DNA from 2 places in the Paenibacillus sp. S25 genome. Region 1 is predicted to be linked to the other one. Evidence: riboswitches for the same ligand, from Rfam matches in the RefSeq annotation. Region 1 holds a riboswitch; the other holds the start of a gene.
What was found. Region 1 has a riboswitch for cyclic di-GMP ahead of KAI37_RS05775 (glycosyl hydrolase). Riboswitches for the same ligand answer to the same signal wherever they lie in the genome.
Positions count from the first base shown of each region.

Region 1 (3,217 bases):
GGCTACTCAACCCTGCCCCATCCGATCACCCATACATTATAGAGAGGAAGTGGAGAGTTATGAAGCTCGTACTTTTGTCTGGTGGTTCCGGTAAAAGATTATGGCCTTTGTCCAACGATTCCCGTTCCAAACAATTTTTGAAGGTACTGGAGAGCCCGGAGGGGACTTCGGAATCCATGGTACAGCGGGTATGGAGACAACTGGGAGACAACGGATTATCAGAATCCTCGTTTATTGCGACAGGGAGAGCACAGGTCGAAATGATCCAGAGTCAGGTCGGACCGAATACGCGCATCATTGTTGAGCCGGAACGCAGAGACACCTTTCCTGCGATTGCGTTGACAGCGACTTATCTATATTCCATTGCAGGTGTTTCACCTGATGAAATTATAGCAATATTGCCTGTAGATCCTTATGTTGAGGATGCTTTCTTCGCTTCCGTAGCCCAGTTGGAACATACGCTTCAGGAGAGTGAAGGCAAGCTTGCTTTAATCGGGGTTGTCCCTTCCTATCCTTCAGAGAAATATGGTTACATTATTCCGAAAAACGATGCCACTCAAGGTAGCACAGGCTACCGCGAAGTGAGCCATTTTCAAGAGAAACCCGACCGGGAGCAGGCGGAGCGTCTGATTGAACGCAATGCTCTATGGAACTGCGGGGTTTTTGCATTCAAATTAAGTTATTTGCTGGATATCTTGGCATCCAAGGGGTTGCCGCTTAATTATGAAGAAATGCAAAAGCAATACGCATCTCTGGAAAAAATCAGCTTTGACTATGAAGTAGTCGAGAAGGAAAAGGATATTGTAGTTCTTCCATATGATGGTTTTTGGAAGGATTTAGGTACCTGGAATACGCTCACAGAAGAAATGTCTAATCAACAAGTGGGCAGAGGTGTAGTAACGGAGGATTGCGTCAATACGAGTCTTATTAACGAGTTAGACATTCCTGTGGCGATCATTGGAACGAATGATCTGATTGTAGCCGCTAGCCCGGATGGCATTCTTGTGACCAATAAGGCAGAAAGTCCTCGCATTAAGGAAGTGCTCAAGGCTCATGATCAGCGTCCAATGTATGAAGAACGTCGTTGGGGGCAGTATCGGGTTGTGGATTATGTCAAGTATGACGAGGGTAACGAGGTATTGACCAAACGAATTCGCGTACGGAAAGGCAAAAATATCAGCTACCAGCTTCATTTCAAACGAAGTGAAATCTGGACCATTATTAGCGGTGAAGCGGAAATTATTTTGAATGAGAAGCTGCACAAAGTGAAGGCTGGCGATGTAGTTCGCATTCCTGAAGGGACGAAGCATAGCATTTTGGCTGTGACCGATGTGGATTTTATTGAGGTGCAGACTGGCTCTGAATTGGTTGAAGAGGATATTGTTCGTTTTTGTATGGATTGGAATGAAATTTCCCGTCACCAATTTATCTCATAATTATTTTCGTAAAAACGAAAAAAAAGACGGATTCATGAAAATTCATGGCCCAAACTGTCGAAATTGGGCGAAAACCTGTAAATTCATGAACATGACCTATTAAATTTTGGTAAATAAAAGTCGATACTTAGGGTAAGAAGGAATCCAAACTCCTTCCAACGATAAACGCAGCCCTGTCGAAAGGCAGGTACGCAAAGCTAAAGGGCCTTCCACAAGGATGGCAGCCTGGCTACCGAAAGGAAGAGCGAAAGTGAGATTCAATTTTATTCCTCTGTATCGACTGATACGTCGTGTACTCCCCGTTGTTATGCTTTTTTCATTGTTGCCCGTCGGTTTTGTTGATTCTCTGTCTGTAGCGAATGCCGCTTCATTACAACCTGTTAATTCGGACGCTTCTACTCAGGCCCGTGAACTATACAATTATTTACTCAACATCTCAGGGAAAAAAATAGTCACCGGTCAGCATGATTATTTGGAAAGTCCGGATGAATTAAGTAACAAGGTCCAAAAAATCAGTCAGGCATATGTAGGTGTACACGGCTATGAGATGGGAGCTATCTCTGGTCAATCTGACGCTACCGAAGCAGCACAACGTAAAAATGTCGTCGATAGTGCTATCCGTTGGAGTAGATCCGGTGGTATTGTGACGATGACTTTTCATGAAGCGCTACCAGGTAGGCCACTGACTTGGGCCAATGTACAGGCGAAAGTAAGTCAGACAGAGTTCAACAAATACGTGACTCCAGGTACTGCGCAGTATAACCTCCTCATTGCCGATCTGGATAAGGTCGCTGTATCGTTAAAGCAGCTTCGTGATGCAGGGGTTCCGGTTTTGTGGAGACCTTACCACGAAATGAATGGTGACTGGTTCTGGTGGGGAAACAAAACTAATTTCAATCAGCTATGGAATATCATGTACGACCGTTTTACAAACACACATCAATTGAACAATCTGCTGTGGGTATGGAGTCCGAATGCTCCCAATTCGTATACTGTCCCGTATACCCCGAAATACCCGGGGGATGACAAAGTGGACATTTTGGCAGTAGACATTTACAACAATGATTTTAAGCAAAGTCATTACGAAGGTCTGCTTGGGCTGGCACGGAATAAGCCGATTGCCATTGGGGAGCACGGTGAGATGCCTAGTTCTGAGGTATTGCAGGCTCAGCCTAAATGGGTATATTCCATGACTTGGGGCAAGATGCTGACTGAGAATAACACTACAAATCAAATTCAGGATTATATGAATGATTCGAAGAGTTTGACGCGGGATGATGTGAAAAATGGGCTGGCAGCAATTGAACAACCTGGGACAGATGTACCGACCTTACCGGACGAGGGACAAAGTGAGCCTATCCCGGCTCCGTCTCCTCCTTCCGTTCCTGATGTGGTATATGTGAACGGGCTGCAGGGCGAATATTTTAACAATATGAATTTGAGTGGAAGTCCTGCTTTGATCCGTACAGATAGCAAGCTGGACTACAACTGGCGTGCCAATGCAGCTGATCCGAAGGTGAATGCCGATCAGTTCTCGGTTCGCTGGACGGGTAAAATCAAACCGCAATATAGCGAGACCTATACGTTCACAACGATATCTGATGATGGTATCCGTGTATGGGTAGACGGCAAGTTGGTTATTGACAGCTGGTTCAAACAAAGCTGGACAGAGCGTAAAGGTAGTATTACTTTGGAAGCAGGCAAAATGGTAGATTTAAAAGTGGAATACTATGATGAAAAAGGCGATGCGATGGCACGTCTAATGTGGGAAAGTCAGCATG
Region 1 covers NZ_CP073683.1:1,348,529-1,351,745, forward strand. The annotation lists gene KAI37_RS05770 (sugar phosphate nucleotidyltransferase) at 60-1,436, shown strand; cyclic di-GMP riboswitch class I at 1,593-1,673, shown strand; gene KAI37_RS05775 (glycosyl hydrolase) at 1,687-3,217, shown strand, end outside.

Region 2 (3,217 bases), 880 kb from region 1:
AAGCTTTCTGAATGGTTTTATGAAAAATGAGCGTAAATCCTTGTTTATAGTCCTGTGATAGCGGAACCAGCTCATAATCCGTGGGCGCACGTAGCTCCGTTGTTCCGTCAACACTTTGAATTTTCATGGTGTCCGGTAACAAGGCCAAGCCCCCGTTTGGAAACACATCCTGAATGACAATATTTTTCATGGTGTACAAGTCCGTATTGATGGTAATCACCCAAGGTATGATTTTGGTGTTGTAATTGGGTGTGTCATACATTTTAGTCATAACTCCACTTATGATTTCCGTCGATACGATCTTCTGGGTTCCATCTGAGGTTATGATGTTTATAACTTTTTCATTTTCATAGACACGGCCTCTGGCTTGAGTCTGGTATCGGATGGTATAGGCTGAATCTACGTCGAAGTTGAATTGAAGTTTGAAGCCGTTGCGGTCCGGATAATCAACTGGGATGACAGTATACGCCCACGATGGGAGTTCCTCCAGTGTGTTTCCCTTAAATACTTTCAAAGAACCGGGCAGCAACTCTTGAGTTTTGTTGAAATGATCAATTAAAAGAGCTTTGGCTTCGGGGATTTTTGTCTCGCCGAAGTTATATCTTATGGCCCACGAGAGTGTTTGTGTGGCATGATCATATTTTTCAACCTTTTTGGACAAGAATTCTTCACCACGTTCTACCTGAACAGTAGCGGTAGCAGCAACGTTCTCTATTGCATCTCCTGAAAGTGTCGCTGTGTTGGAAAAACGTGTTTCGTCGCCAATAATACGCGTGGAATATTGAATCTGATAGGCCGTGTTCATGCTATCGTCTTGAAAACGAATCACAAACCCTGTCCCGGCTTGATCTGCTTCAATGGCATATTCACTCGCATTTACTAGGTCTCGAACAACGGTTGAGCCGTCGATATTGATTTGTAGATGATAGAGCCGGATAGAGTCTCTTCTGAGTTCCAGCCCTGAAGGAATGGGATCGGAGATGAGGGCATGTTTTACGGTGTTTAGCTGTTTATTCACATCAATGGTCCAGTCGATCTGGTTTGTGCCAGCTATTTTCCCTTGTTTGCTTAGGGGCGGCCCTGACTGGGGTTTGACATTCACGATGACCGTTTGCACCCCGCCTTTGATCGGAATCGCAATGATGATTTCTGTACTGCCTTTCACCGTTTCTTTTGTAAACTCGGTTTTAACTTGTAGTTTACCGCTGACATTGGAGTGATTCTCTACATATTGGTTAAAGGTCATGATAACCTTGCCCTGACGATCTACTGTGAAGTATCCCACGGTTCCGTCGGTAGTGACTAACGGAGATGAGATATCAGAGTAGATGACAAACTGTTCTGGTAAATGAAAGGTGAAGGTGTCCCCTGACTTATAGGTATTGTCAGGAAGCTCCCATTCATATCCTAGTTGGATGGCTGATCCGATGTCGAATTGGCTGCCGGGGCTATATACCGCATCAATGACACGACCTGTTTCGTCGGTCAGACTCAACTTCGTTAGTATGCTCTGTGGAGCTGCATCATGTTGAGATTTTGAACTGACTGCTCCTTGAACGAAGGGGACCGTGTTTGAAGGAATCTCCCCAGGAGGTTCAAGGTTTGGGACAACGTATACAGCATCTGTAACGGTATGTGTAGGATCAGATACAGCACTCTGCGGCAGTTCTGTAGCTGGAGCATCTGCGTAAGCCAGAGTTGCGCTGAAAAAGCTTTGGACAATGAGCAATAAGGCAATGATCATTACATTTATTTTTGTTCTCATGCTCCAAGTGATTCTCCTATTCATCGTAATATGGGTAATGCTTTGAAATTAGTATATTCAGCATGCTAGGCTGACATGACTATCCCAATAGAAAAAAAGCCCTGATCATAGTGATCAGGGCTTTCTTCGAGAGAGGCATAGCAATTTGTGATGGATCTATGTAAAAAAGACATAATAAAAAGCTCGTTCATCTGGTAGCTGGCTGCCATCTGGATAGGAAGGCCCTATAGTTTTGCGTCACTGCCTTTCGACAGTTTTGCCATTAACTTGAATAGCTTGTGCGTCTATCATCTATCAAACTGATTTCATGTAACCTCTCATTTACAACTTGGAACGGTTTCCCCATTTTTTGCGGAAGGAATGAGGTGTTTCTCCTACATGCTCCTTGAATAGGTTAATAAAATGGCTCGTATTGGGAATCCCTACGTACCTTGCGATATCCACAATGGACATGTCACTGGTTTTAAGCCAGCTTTGAGCGGCTGTGATACGGACATTAATGAGATAATCAATCGGAGAGAAACCGATCTGCTTTTTGAAATTTTTAGCCAGATTAAACTTGTTTAATTCAAACATATCTGCCAGCGAGTCCAGTGTTATTCGCTCACAGTAGGACTGATCCAAATATTGCTGTACCCGGCGTACTTCGCTGAGGGTTTCAGCATTCACATGTGGATGATCATAGGGATGCTGCAAAATGAACGTCAGTATTTCACCAATGAGCCTGGACGTTAGTAGCTCAGCGGAAAGACTTCTGTCAGACTGCCCGCAAATCAGGGCATGGAGCTTATCCAATATAATATACGGATTATGCATGGAAATGACCGGTTTATTATGCTTGGCAAATTGTTCGTAAAAATTTTCGATCAGGTTGCCATACAGGTACAGGCTGATAAACTCCCAGGATTCATGACCGGAGGTACTGTATTGAACATATTCCTCGCAATTAATAAAGAACAAATCTTGAGGTTTTAAGATATATTTCTTGTCCCGGTACAGTAATTCTCCCTTACCAGACAACGTAAAGACAAGCAAAAAAGAGGCAAGTTCTTTCCTTTCCATCGTAAAAGCAGAGGTTTTTTGGAAGTAGCCTAATTCCTGAATATATAAAAGGGATTGCTTGGCAAAAGCGGAGGGAGTACGTACAATTACGACCGGATCGCTATTCCAGAGGCCCAAGTTGTTTTTTTGGTCTGTTGTCATATTCAATTCCTTTACAAAAAAGCAATTTTATCTAGCATATCTTGGTTTGATTTACCAATATATAATGGCTGATTAAACATGATTTCCTATTTATAAAAGTTTATTTTATCACAACAAATATGTCTATATATCAAATTATGTGTGTGAGCTTTATGGGAGTCTCGCTTTTTATGGATATTTAACCTGATAATCCATATGAAAAAGTCGAATGCTGTTGAAAGAATCTGGGGTTATCATGGATTCAAATCC
Region 2 covers NZ_CP073683.1:473,265-476,481, forward strand. The annotation lists gene KAI37_RS02120 (LPXTG cell wall anchor domain-containing protein) at 1-1,765, opposite strand, end outside; cyclic di-GMP riboswitch class I at 1,956-2,036, opposite strand; gene KAI37_RS02125 (AraC family transcriptional regulator) at 2,087-2,968, opposite strand.
Region 2: another riboswitch for cyclic di-GMP. It lies ahead of KAI37_RS02120 (LPXTG cell wall anchor domain-containing protein); the one in region 1 lies ahead of KAI37_RS05775 (glycosyl hydrolase).